2 regions of the Microbacterium sp. NPDC079176 genome follow, and region 1 is predicted to be linked to the other one. Evidence: predicted binding sites of a transcription regulator. Region 1 holds the regulator's gene; the other holds the start of a gene.
What was found. The regulator HrcA, encoded in region 1, represses chaperone genes, less so after heat shock. The targets are predictions, from matches to a motif close to TTNGCACTCGNNNNNNNCGAGTGCNAA.

Region 1 (6,487 bases):
TAGGTCTTTCCGGTACCGGCCGGGCCGATGCCGAAGACGATCGTGTTCTCCTCGATCGCGTCGACGTACTCCTTCTGCCCCAGCGTCTTGGGACGGATGACCTTGCCCCTGGTCGACAGGATCGCCTCTCCGAGTACCTCGCTCGGGCGAGGGCCGCCGTCGTTGCGCAGCAGGCGGGCCGAGCTCGTCACGTCGCTCGGGGCGAGGTCGTGGCCTGCCTTGGTCATGGTCATCAGCTCGTCGACCAGGGTCTTCGCCTTCGCGACTGCCTCCGGCGCGCCGGTGAGCGTGATCTCGTTGCCGCGCACGAGCACCTGGACGTCGCGGTGCTCCTTCTCCAGCATCCGGAGCAGTCGATCCTGCGGACCGAGGAGCTGCACCATGGCGACGCCGTCGGCGTAGATCTTCTCGACGGCGGTGTCGGATGCGGTCAGGTCGTTTTCGTCAGAAGCCAACGAGCTTGCTCTCCTCGATGTTGCCGAGCACATGGGCGTGCACGTGGAAGACGGACTGGGCGGCGCTGGCGCCGTTGTTGAAGATGAGGCGGTATTCGCCGTTCGCATGCTCGGAGGCGAGCTGCTTCGCAGCCGCGACGATCTCCGCGAGCAGACCGGGGTCGCCCTCGGCGAGCTCCGTGACGTCGCGGTAGTCCTCGGTCTTGGGGATCACGAGCGCGTGCAGCAGTGCCTGCGGGTTGATGTCCCGGATCGCGAACACGCGGCCGGTGTCGAGCAGGATCTCACCCGGGATGTCGCCGTTGAGGATGCGCGTGAAGATCGAGGGCTCGGACATGCTCCCAGTCTACTGACCGCAGCACTGCCGGGTCCGTAGCCTGATCACCAGCGGCTGAGTGCGACCGACAGCACGGCGATCGCAGCCGGGCCCGCCGTGGACGTGCGCAGCACGGTGTCTCCGAGCAGCACACGCTCGGCGCCGGCATCCGACAGCTTCGAGAGCTCGTCGTCGGAGATACCGCCCTCGGGCCCGACGACGAGGACGATGTCCCTGCCGTCCGGCTCGAGCTCGGACAACCGCACGGGGGCGGTCGGGTCGAGAAGCAGCACCCGCTGAGATGCGGCGCGTCTCGCGAGGTCGACGGTCGACGCCGGAGGCGCCACCTCCGGGACCCACGCCCGGTGAGCCTGCTTCGCCGCCTCGCGGACGATCGTCGCCCACCGCTCGCGCCCCTTGACGGCCTTGGGACCATCCCATCGGGACACGCTTCGACTCGCCTGCCACGGCACGATCTCATCGACGCCGAGCTCGCATGCCGCCTGCACGGCGAGCTCGTCGCGATCGCCCTTCGCGAGAGCCTGCACGAGCACGATGCGAGGGCTGGGCGCGGGGTCGACCGATCGCTCGGCCACGCGCACGTCGACGCGGGACGGAGACACCTCTTCGGCGACGCCGGTCAGCCACACCCCCGAGCCGTCGCCGACCGTCACCGCCTCGCCGACGCGGAGCCGTCGGACGACGGCGGCGTGCTTCGCCTCGGCGCCGGTGAGCGACACGAGGTCGCCGACCGCGGCATCCGAGGAGTTCTCGACGAGGAAGTGGAGTGCCATGAGCGCCGTCCGGATCAGTGCGAACGGAAGCGGTCGCGGAGCTTCGAGAACAGCCCCTGCTGGAACTGCGCCAGCTGCGGGCCCGGTGCCTTGGTCTTCTTCGCGAAGTCCTCGATGAGCGCGCGCTGCGCGGAGTCGAGCCGGGTCGGAGTGACCACCTGCACGCCGACGCGGAGGTCGCCGCGCTGGTTGCCCCGCAGCGGCGTGATGCCGCGGCCCTTGATCGTCAGCACGTCGCCGGACTGGACGCCCGAGCGGATCTCGAGATCGACCTCGCCGTCGAGACCCTGGATCGTGGTCTCGGTGCCGAGGATCGCATCCGGCATCGACACCTCCAGCGTCGCCAGCAGGTCGTCGCCGTCGCGGCTGAAAGACGGGTGCGGGTTCACGGTGACCTCGACGTACAGGTCGCCGTTCGGGCCACCCGCCTTGCCGACCTCGCCAGAGCCCGGCAGCTGCAGGCGCAGCCCGGTCTCGACGCCGGCGGGGATGTCGAGCGAGACGGTGCGACGCGAGCGCACCCGCCCCTGGCCGCCGCAGGTGCCGCACGGATACGGGATCGTCGTGCCGTAGCCCTCGCAGGTGCCGCAGGGCTGAGAGGTCACGACGTTGCCGAGCAGGCTCCGCACCTGACGCTGAACGTGGCCGGAGCCGCCGCAGATGTCACAGGTGACGGGCGACGTGCCCTCCTGGCAGCACGAGCCGTTGCACGTCTCGCACAGCACGGCCGTGTCGACCTCGATGTCGCGGTGCGCACCGAAGACGACGTCGCCGAGATCGAGGGTCACCCGGACGAGGGCGTCCTGTCCACGTTCGCGGCGTGACCGCGGACGCGCGCCCCTTCCACCGCCTTGGCCCGCGCCGAAGAAGGTCTCGAAGATGTCACCGAAGCCGCCGAAGCCCTGGAAGTTGCCGGCGGCGCCGTCTCCGCCGCCCATGTCGTAGCGGCGACGGGAATCGTCGTCGCTCAGGACGTCGTATGCATGCGTGACGAGCTTGAACTGCTCGGCCGCGTCCTCACCCGGATTCACATCGGGGTGGAGCTGACGAGCGAGGCGTCGGTACGCCTTCTTGATCTCGTCGGTGGAGGCGTCACGAGAGACGCCGAGTACCTCGTAGTGGTCTGCCACAATGGCCCTTCTGCGTGTGCTGTTCTCTGGGCGGCCGCGTCAGCGGGCCGCCTCGTCTTCGTCGAGCATCCGAGACAGATAGCGGGCCACGGCCCGCGCCGCCGCGAGATTGCTCGGATAGTCCATGCGCGTCGGCCCCATCACGCCGACTCGCGCCGTGCCGCTGGGGGCGGCGTAGTTGCTGGCCACGATCGATGCCTCGCCGAGGCCGAAGGACGCGTTCTCGGTGCCGATGCTGGCGGCGAGACCGTGGGAGTCCGCCTCCATCTCGCTCATCAGCCGCAGCAGCGTCACCTGCTCCTCGATCGCCTCGAGCAGAGGGTGGATGCTGCCGCGGAAGTCCTGCTCGCGTCGAGCCAGAGTCGCTGCTCCGGCCATCACCAGGCGCTCCTGACGGAAGGCGCCGAGCTCGTCGATGACGATCGTCGCGAGAGCGCGCAGTACGACGTCATGACTGTGTGCGTCGTCCGCGAGAAGCGCTTGCAGCCGCTCAGCGGCGTCGCTCACCGCCCGGCCCGTGATCAGGGCGGAGAGGCGAGCACGCAGCAGCGCCATGTCGGCGTCGTCGACGTCGACGGGCAGCGGGGCGATGCGCTGCGAGACGCCGCCCGCGTCGGTGACGAGCACGATGAGCAGACGATTCGGCGCCAGCGCCACGAGTTCGAGATGCGTCAGATGCGCGCGCGCGAATGACGGGTACTGCGCCAGCGCGACCTGCCCCGTGAGCTGCGTGAGCACTCGGACCGTGCGCACCATCAGGTCGTCGAGGTCGGAGGGAGCGGTGAGGAAGGACTCGATGGCCGTGCGCTGCGCGACCGACAGCGGCCGCAGCTGGGCGAGATGATCCACGAACACGCGGTAGCCCTTGTCGGTGGGAACGCGACCGGAGGAGGTGTGCGGGGCGGCGATCAGCTCTTCGTCTTCGAGCAGTGCCATGTCGTTGCGGATCGTCGCCGCGGACACGCCGAAGGAGTAGCGGTCGACGATCGATCGGCTGCCGACGGGTTCATGGGTCTCGACGTAGTCCTGCACGATCGCGCGGAGAACCTGGAGGCCTCTTTCGCTGACCATCGCAACTCCCTCCCTCTTGGCACTCACTGGCTACGAGTGCCAATTCTACCCGCCGACGCCGACCACGTGCTGATCCGGCACGATGTCCGGACTCAGCGGTCGCCGATCAGTCGGTGAGCTCACGCACGACGGCATCGGCGAGCAGGCGCCCCCGCAGTGTGAGCTGCACGCGTCCGCGAACGGCAGCGGCCGGGTCGACGAGCCCATCCGCGATCAGACCCGCGACGCGTGTCCTCTTGTCCGCGGCGAGGTCGCTGACGGCGATGCCCTCGCGGATGCGACTCAGCAGCAGGATGCGCTCGAGCGTCGTCGACTGCTCGTCCGGCCGCTCCGTGCCGGCGGCGGGAGACTCCGCTGCGGCGAGCCGCTGTGCATACGCGGCCGGATGCTTGACGTTCCACCACCGCAGGCCGGCGACGTGACTGTGCGCGCCGGGACCGAATCCCCACCAGTCGCTCCCCCGCCAGTAGGCGAGATTGTGCCGCGAACGCTGCTCGGGCGAGCGAGACCAGTTGCTGATCTCGTACCAGTCGAAGCCCGCCGCTGCGAGACGCGCATCGGCGAGCTCGTACATGTCGGCCTGCAGGTCGTCGTCCGGCGCCGGGACCTCGCCTCGGCGGATCTGTCGCGCGAGCTTCGTGCCGTCCTCGATGATCAGCGCGTACGCCGAGATGTGGTCCGACTCGAGTGCGAGCGCCGCATCGAGCGACGCCTCCCAATCACCGATCGACTCACCGGGGGCGCCGTAGATGAGGTCCACGCTCACGGCGAGGCCAGCGTCCTTCGCCGCGGCGACCGCTGTCGTCACGTTCTCGGGGCGATGAGTGCGGTCGAGAGCGGCGAGCACATGCGGCACTGCCGACTGCATGCCGATCGACAGCCGCGTGACGCCGGCATCCGCGAGGGTCCGCGCGACCTCGGGCGTCACCGTGTCGGGGTTCGCCTCGACCGTGATCTCGGCGCCGTCGACGAGGCCGAACGCGTCGGTCGCCGCACCGAGCATCCGGGCGAGATCCCCCGCGGGCAGGAGAGTCGGCGTGCCGCCGCCGAGGAACACGGTGTCCATCGGGCGCAGCGCGCCCGCATCCGCGAGAACGCGCCTCGCCAGGGCGATCTCGGTGATGAGCGTCGAGGCGTAGTCCTCCTGCTTCGCGCCGCGGAGCTCTCCCGAGGTGTAGGTGTTGAAGTCGCAGTAGCCGCACCGCACCCGGCAGAAGGGGACGTGCAGATATGCGGAGAAGGGCACGGAGGAATCGATCGGCAGATCGGAGGGCAGATGTCCGTCTGCCGGTGCCGGATCGCCGAGTGGAAGCGGACCGGCCATCAGAGAGGTGCGACCATCAGACCGGAGTCGCGTACAGCGGCGAGATCGCCCGCAGATAGCGTGCGAACAGTTCCCGGCGACGGCGCTTCACCAGCGGCGGGACGACGCGGTAGAGCAGGGAGTTCGGCGCGTCGAAGGCACGGACGGAGAACCACACCTCGTCGTTGTCCTCACGCCAGTCGATGTCGAAGGACTCCTCACCGCGCACCACCGAGCCTCCGACCGTGCCCAGCACGAATCCGATCCGGCGCTTCTCCTCGGTCACGGAGATCACGCGCAGCTCGGCATCCGCCCGCATGCCGGCAACCCGCCCATGCAGACGCAACGTCATGCCCGGGCCGGCGAACGGGGTGCCTTCCGCGTCGAAGCGCTGTTCGACGTCGTTCTTGCTCGGTGCGATCGGAGTGCCCTCGGCGTCGAAGCTGACACCGGCGTAGGCGGGACCGGGCGCGGGACGCACATCCTCGATGCTGAGGCCCGCCGCGCGCTGCGCGGTCCAGGTCAGCAGCGCTTCGCCCGCGGACTGGAAGCGGTCATGACCGCTGCCGATCCGCCAGGAGTTCTCCGCCGGGATGCTGCGCTCCGGCGGGTACTGCATCAGATCGGGCGCGTGGGTCGCACCCACGGCCGCATAGTCAACCGTGTCGTCTCGGAAAGTCCCGCGCCGCATGCGTTCCAGCCTACTTCCCGTTCCCTGGACGATCACCCTCCACGCCGGGAACAGCCCGGCCCGAAGGTCCTACTTCTTGTCCTTGCCCTCGACGTCGCCGGAGAGCGCTGCGATGAACGCCTCCTGCGGCACTTCGACACGACCGACCATCTTCATGCGCTTCTTGCCCTCTTTCTGCTTCTCGAGGAGCTTGCGCTTGCGGCTGATGTCACCGCCGTAGCATTTGGCGAGCACGTCCTTGCGCAGCGCCCTGATCGTCTCGCGGGCGATGATCCTGGCGCCGATGGCGGCCTGGATCGGCACCTCGAAGTTCTGGCGAGGGATCAGCTTGCGCAGTCGCTCCGTCATCAGCGTGCCGTAGGCGTAGGCCTTGTCGCGGTGCACGATCGAGCTGAACGCGTCGACCTTGTCACCCTGCAGCAGGATGTCGACCTTGACCAGGTCCGCCTCCTGCTGTCCGGCGGGTTCGTAGTCGAGCGAGGCATAGCCCTGGGTCTTGGACTTGAGCTGGTCGAAGAAGTCGAAGACGATCTCACCGAGCGGCATCATGTAGCGGAGCTCCACGCGCTCCTCGGAGAAGTACTCCATGCCCAGCAGCGCTCCGCGACGAGACTGGCAGAGCTCCATGACCGTGCCCACGTAGTCCTTGGGCAGCAGGATCGCGGTCTTCACCATCGGCTCCGACACCGAGCCGATGCGACCGTCGGGGTACTCGCTCGGGTTCGTC
Region 2 (6,487 bases), on a different contig from region 1:
CTCTACCGAGCTGCGCGCACTGCAGGTCAAAGCGTACGGCCGCGACGGTGGCCTGACCGGGGCCGAGGCGGCGAGGCTGAGAGAGCTCGAATCGCTGCGTGGCGAGCCTGGCAGGCCTGACCGGGTCGACCCTGGCCCGCGTGACCGGGTCGACGCGCCGGTCGGGCAGGGACCGGCCCACGAGCCGCCGACGTCGGAGAAGCCGTTCCGTGACGGTCAGGCACCCGTCGCCGACGCTTCCCCCAGCGCGCCCGGCGAACACGCGGACGACGGACGTCGGTCCACCGAGACCGGAGGCCTCCGCGCGGCATTCCGTCAGCACTGGAAGGCGGTCGTCGCGGCATCCGCACTTCTGCTCGTGATCGGTCTCGGCACCGGCTGGGCGCTCTTCGGGCGTTCCGGCGATGCCGTCGCGTTGACTTCCGCGCAGCAGGAGCGGCGTGCGGAATTGCAGGCCGAGGGCGGGTTCGACCCGGGCAGTCTGCGCGCGATCGGACAGGACGAGGATGCCCTCGTCTGGTACGCGACGAAGGACGACGGCGAGACGGTGTGCCTGACGCTCGATGCCGCCGACAAGTCGGCGGATCAGTGCCAGCCCGCGGCCGATCTCGACAACGGGAACGGCATCGGCCTGAACGCGAGCGTCGCGGTGCCGGGGGAGGGGGACGAGGGCCTCGAGGAGATCTGGGCGTCCGCCGCGCGAGCGATGAACGGGGAGGTCGTCGGCATCATCCAGCGATGGCGTTCGGACGAGAACTCCTGGCTGTCGCAGTTCCAGGGCGACGAGCGGGAACGCGCCGAGCAGCTGGTCGAGGACGGTTTCGAAGAGTTCTCCTTCTCGGTCGTCGGGTACTTCCGCGATGCGCCGGTCTGGCGCGCACAGCGCGTCGCGAGCGACGACATCCAGGACTGCCTCATCGTCGATGCCGTCCAGGCCGTCGAATGCCGCCCGGCGAGCGAGGGACAATCGTCGGCGGACGTCATCGAGGTCGCCGGAACCGTCGTGGACGAGGCCGGAGGGATGACCTCCGACTGGAGCGTGCGTCTCGCGTACACGTTGAACGGCATGCCCTACCTCGTGGTGTCCGGAGACAGCACGACGGCGACGGCAGAGCCGACGGTGAGGCCCGGTGAGACACTCGAGCTCGGCGGCGAATACCAGGATCCGATCCAGGTCGACATCCCGTCAGACGACACCGAGGGCTAGGCGCCGGGGAGACGTCAGCCGGCTGCCGGCACCCGATCGGCGAGGATCGCTCGTCGCTGATCACCCACGCGAGTGAGGATCAGCGTCGCGGTCTGCTCGCCCCGCAGCGCCAGCTTCTTGCGGAAGGCCGCGGGGTCGATGTCCATGCCGCGCTTCTTGATCTCGAGAGATCCGATCTCGTTCGCCTTGAGGACGGCGCTGATCGCCTTCGGGTTCGCCGGCATCGTCTCGCGCACCCGGAACGACTGCACGAACGGACTGGTGACCGCGGCGTCAGAGGTGAGGTACGCGATGCGCTCGTCGAGCATTCCCGCGTCGAGGCTGCGCGCGACATCGCCGATCAGACGCGCCCGGATCACCGCCCCGTCCGGCTCGTGCAGGAACGCGCCGAGTTCCCGCACGGGCTCGTCGACGGCGTCGGCGCCTGCGGTGAGTTCATGTGAGCGCTCGCCGCGGATCACGAGGGCGGAACGGCGGATGCCGTCGCGGGCGAGAGCGCGCGTCCAGAGCACGAGCTCGACCACGCTGCCGTCTGCGCTCACCCACTGCGCCTCGGCGTCGACGGGAAGCGAATCGCGGTCGTGACCGGGACCGAGCTTGATGCCCGTCGATGTGCGCGAGGCCACATCGAAGGCCCAGTCCAGCGGCGGAGAGTAGTCATCGGACGAGACCCGGCGCGTCTCGCTGTGCCCGGCGGTGCGGCGGGCCGGATCCATCCAGATCGCCTGGTTCTCGTCGCCCTCGACGGGCACGTGCGCCTCGGCCGTGCCGTGGATCACCCTCGCGCTGTCTCCGAGAGGCGCCAGGTTGTACGCCGCGATCGCCGAGGTCACCTCGTCGGCGTCGACGGCGACGACGTCGAGCCCTGCACCGGCGAAGGCAAGAGAATCCCCGCCGATGCCGCAGCCGAGATCCGCGACGCGAGTGATGCCGGCGCGGCGCATCCGCTGGGCATGCCGGGCGGCCACGCCCAGCCGTGTCGCCTGCTCGAGTCCGGCCCGGGTGAACAGCATCCGGGCCGCGAAGTCGCCGAACTTGCCTTTCGCCTTGGTGCGAAGTCGTGCCTGTCCGACCACGGCCGAGACGAGCTCGGGCGAGTGGCCGGCCGCACGCAGCCGGGATACGATTCGAGCGACGTCGGCGACGTCGTCGACGGGGCCGAGTTCGTCCAGCGCCTTGAGGCCCTCGGGGGTCAGCAGTGCGCGCAGCTCGGAGATCTCCACTGCCCCAGCTTAGGCGGCGGGCTGTTCGCCGCATTGGCACTCGCATTGCGTGAGTGCCAGCGGAACGCCTAGACTGGATTAGCACTCTCGGGTTGAGAGTGCGAAAAGTCTTCCTGTCAGCGTCAAGAAAGAAGAGGTAGACCGTGTCGGTTTCCATCAAGCCGCTCGAGGACCGCATCGTCATCAAGCAGGTCGAGGCCGAGCAGACCACCGCGAGTGGCCTGGTCATCCCCGACACCGCCAAGGAGAAGCCCCAGGAGGGCGAGGTCGTGGCCGTGGGCCCCGGCCGCATCGATGACAACGGCAACCGCGTTCCGCTCGACGTCGCCGTGGGCGACCGTGTGCTCTACAGCAAGTACGGCGGCACCGAGGTGAAGTTCGGCGCAGACGAGTACCTCGTCCTGTCGGCTCGCGACGTGCTCGCAGTCGTCGTCCGCTGAGACAACGTCTTCGGAAGGCCCGGATGCATCACGCATCCGGGCCTTCCTGCGTGTTCGGCCACCGGTCCATCGATTCCTGCCAATGTCCGGACGGCGGGTCTCGTGGGGCGGAGGCGGCGCAGCGACGGGCATAGGGTTGTGCGGTGACCCCGACGAACGCCGCCTCCCGAGCCACTCAGACGGCGGGAGTCGCGTACGCGGGGGGAGCGTATCTGCTCTGGGGCGTGCTGCCCCTCTACTTCCTGCTGCTCGTGCCCACCGGTCCGTGGGAGGTCGTCGCGTGGCGCGTGCTGCTGTCGTTCGTCTTCTGCCTGCTCCTCCTCACCGTGATGCGCGGCTGGGCCGCCTTCGGCGTCATCGTCCGACAGCCGAGGCTGCTGGGATGGACGGCTCTGGCGGGTGTCCTGATCTACGTCAACTGGCAGGTGTTCCTCATCGGAACCCTCTCCGGGAACATCGTGGAGACCAGCCTCGGGTACTTCATCAACCCGATCACCACCGTGCTGCTGGGGGTGTTCGTGCTCAAGGAGCGCATCCGCAGGCTCCAGTGGGCGGCGATCGGCATCGCGGCGGTCGCCGTGATCGTGATCGTCCTCTTCTACGGCGAGTTCCCGTGGATCGCCCTGTCGCTGACCGCCTCGTTCGGCGTCTACGGACTCATCAAGAAGAAGATCGGCCCCGCGGTCGATGCGGTCAGCGGACTCACGCTCGAGTCGTTCTGGCTGATCCCGATCGCCATCGTGCAGCTGATCCTCGTCGCCGCCACCCCTGCCGGGATCACGATGGGCTCGCACGGTGCGTGGCATGCGGTGCTTCTCGCGTTCGCCGGTGTGGCCACGGCAGTGCCCCTGCTGCTCTTCGCCGCGGGCACCCGGCGCATCAACCTCACCGTCATCGGGATGATCCAGTTCATCACCCCCGTCATGCAGTTCATCATCGGCGCGGTCGTGCTCGGCGAGCCGATGCCGGCCGAGCGGTGGGCGGGCTTCATCATCGTCTGGGTCGCGATCCTCGTGTTCCTGATCGACCTGCTGCTCGCCGCGCGTCGCGGACGCCGGATCGATCAGCCGACACTCGTCTGAACTCCCGGTTCATCCGTCCGGAAACTCGGTGTCGGATCGTTAACGCACCGAAACATCGGCGACCCCTACGGGAAGCCTTTCAGTCCTAGTGTTAGAGCACCCGACCGTGGTCACAATCCACGGCCAGTCACGCAAGGGAGCATCATGACCTCATTCACGCGCTCGCGCAGCGCCAAGATTCTCGCCGGAGTCGCGCTGCTGAGCGTCTCGGCGATCGTCGTCGCAGGCTGCAGCGGCACGCCCTCTGAGGAGCCGTCCGACGGTGGTGGCGGCGGCGGATCGTCGGCCGACCTCACGCTCGAGCTCGGCTCGCTGCTGCCGCAGACCGGTTCGCTGTCGTTCCTCGGCCCGCCCATGGAATCCGGCGTCGGCCTCGCGGTCAAGGAGGTCAACGATGCTGCTGCCGGCGTCACGATCAACCTGACGGCTGAGGACGAAGGCGACACCGACACCAAGGCCTACGAGACGTCGATCAGCAAGCTCCAGGGCGCGGGCGTCACCGCCATCGTCGGTGCCGCGGCGTCGGGCGTCTCACGCCTGATCCTCGACGGAAACGTCAGCGCCGGCATCCTGCAGATCTCGGCCTCGAACACCGGCCCGGACTTCACCGACTGGGACGACAACGGTCTCTACTTCCGCACCGCGCCCAGCGACCTTCTGCAGGGTGAGGTCCTCGGCAACCTGATCGCCGAAGACGGACACAAGACCCTCGGCGTGATCTACCAGAACGACGCCTACGGAACCGGACTGTTCGACAACATCAAGTCGACGTTCGAGAACGCGGGTGGCGAGGTCGTCGCTGACGCGTCGTACAACGTCGGTGACGGTCAGTTCGACGCACAGGTCGAGACGATCAAGGCTCAGAACCCCGACGCCGTCGCGATCGTGTCGTTCGACCAGTTCAAGACCATCGCCCCGCTGCTGGTCAACGCCGGCATCTCGCCCGACAAGTTCTACCTCGTCGACGGAAACCTGTCGGACTACGGCTCCTCGCCCGACACGAACTTCCCGTTCTCGCTCGAGGGCGCACAGGGCACGAAGCCGGGACCGGCGCTCGAGGACGACTTCACCGACCGTCTGCAGACGTTCTGGACCGGTGAGGGCAACCCCGAGGTCAACGACTTCACCTACGCAGCCGAGGCCTACGACGCGGTCGTGCTCGTCGCACTCGCGTCTCTCGCCGCCGGTTCGACCGAGGGCGCGGACATCGCGGCAAAGATGGCCGAGGTCTCGGGCGGCAGCGGAGACGGTGAGAAGTGCACCAGCTTCGAGGACTGCGCGGCGATCATCAACGACGGTGGAACCGCCGACTACGACGGCTACTCCGGCGAGATCACGTTCGATGAGAACGGCGACCCGCAGGGTGCATCGATCGGCACGTACGAGTACGGCGCCGACAACCTGATCTCCCGCACCAACTGATCACGAGCGAAGGCCCCGGATCCTCGATCCGGGGCCTTCGTCGTGTGAGTGCCCCGAGCTGCGGCCGCGTGTCCGGAGCTGCGCGGGGGGACAGAAGAGGGGCGGATGCGAGTCGCATCCGCCCCTCTGTCGTGGGAGCCCTCAGGCGGCGTCGGTGCCGAGAGTTCCGAGGTAGAGACCGATGACCTTCGGATCGTTCAGCAGGTCGCGTCCGGTGCCCTCGTACGCGTCCTTGCCCTGGTCGAGCACGTAGCCGCGGTCGCAGATCTGCAGGCAGCGCCGCGCGTTCTGCTCGACCATGATCGTCGTCACGCCCGCCTTGTTGATGTCGGAGACGCGGATGAACGCATCGTCCTGACGCACGGGGGAGAGGCCGGCGGAGGGCTCGTCGAGAAGCAGCACCGACGGATCCATCATGAGTGCCCTCGACATCGCCACCATCTGCCGCTCGCCGCCCGAGAGCGACCCGGCGCGCTGCTTGAGGCGCTTGCCGAGCTCGGCGAAGATGCCGGTGACGAACTCGAGTCGCTCGGCGTAGATCTTGGGGTTCTGATACAGCCCCATCTGCAGGTTCTCCTCGATGGAGAGCGAGGGGAACACATTGTTCGTCTGCGGCACGAAGGCGACGCCCCGCTTGACGAGCTTGTCGGCCTTCAACCCGATGATGCTCTCTCCGTTCACGGTGATCTCGCCGCTGCGGACGTTCACCATCCCGAAGATCGCCTTCAGCAGGGTCGACTTGCCGGCGCCGTTGGGGCCGATGATGCCGATCAGCTCGCCCTGTCGGGCGACGAGGTTGGCGCCGTTGAGGATGTTCACACCGGGCAGGTAGCCGGCGTGCACGTCCTTCAGCTCGACGACGATGTCGTCGGTTAGCGGTGCCGCAGCGGAGGTCTCGGCGCTCATGCGTTGTCCTTCTGGTCGTGATCCGGCGTGCTCGTCGCTTCGAGCTCCGCCTCGGCTTCTGCTTCGATCTGCTCGCGGAGCTTGGCGGCGGTGGCGTTCTCGATCACGGGGATGCGACCGGTCACGGCACCGAGATCGAGGTCCTGGTGGGCGCCGAGATAGGCGTCGACCACGGCCGGGTCCTCCATGACCTCGTCGGGCGGGCCC

Region 2: a site for HrcA is predicted at 2,464-2,490, ahead of groES (co-chaperone GroES). Genes of this name have one in related genera too.

Annotation. Positions count from the first base shown of each region.
Region 1 is NZ_JBFBLM010000002.1:259,267-265,753, reverse strand. It holds gene AB0P11_RS05290 (PhoH family protein) at 1-383, opposite strand, end outside; gene AB0P11_RS05285 (HIT domain-containing protein) at 445-792, opposite strand; gene AB0P11_RS05280 (16S rRNA (uracil(1498)-N(3))-methyltransferase) at 837-1,565, opposite strand; gene dnaJ (molecular chaperone DnaJ) at 1,580-2,695, opposite strand; gene hrcA (heat-inducible transcriptional repressor HrcA) at 2,735-3,766, opposite strand; gene hemW (radical SAM family heme chaperone HemW) at 3,873-5,090, opposite strand; gene AB0P11_RS05260 (DUF1990 family protein) at 5,107-5,760, opposite strand; gene lepA (translation elongation factor 4) at 5,830-6,487, opposite strand, start outside.
Region 2 is NZ_JBFBLM010000004.1:57,869-64,355, forward strand. It holds gene AB0P11_RS10765 (hypothetical protein) at 1-1,207, shown strand, start outside; gene AB0P11_RS10770 (class I SAM-dependent methyltransferase) at 1,222-2,430, opposite strand; gene groES (co-chaperone GroES) at 2,574-2,870, shown strand; gene rarD (EamA family transporter RarD) at 3,014-3,952, shown strand; gene AB0P11_RS10785 (ABC transporter substrate-binding protein) at 4,097-5,374, shown strand; gene AB0P11_RS10790 (ABC transporter ATP-binding protein) at 5,516-6,280, opposite strand; gene AB0P11_RS10795 (ABC transporter ATP-binding protein) at 6,277-6,487, opposite strand, start outside.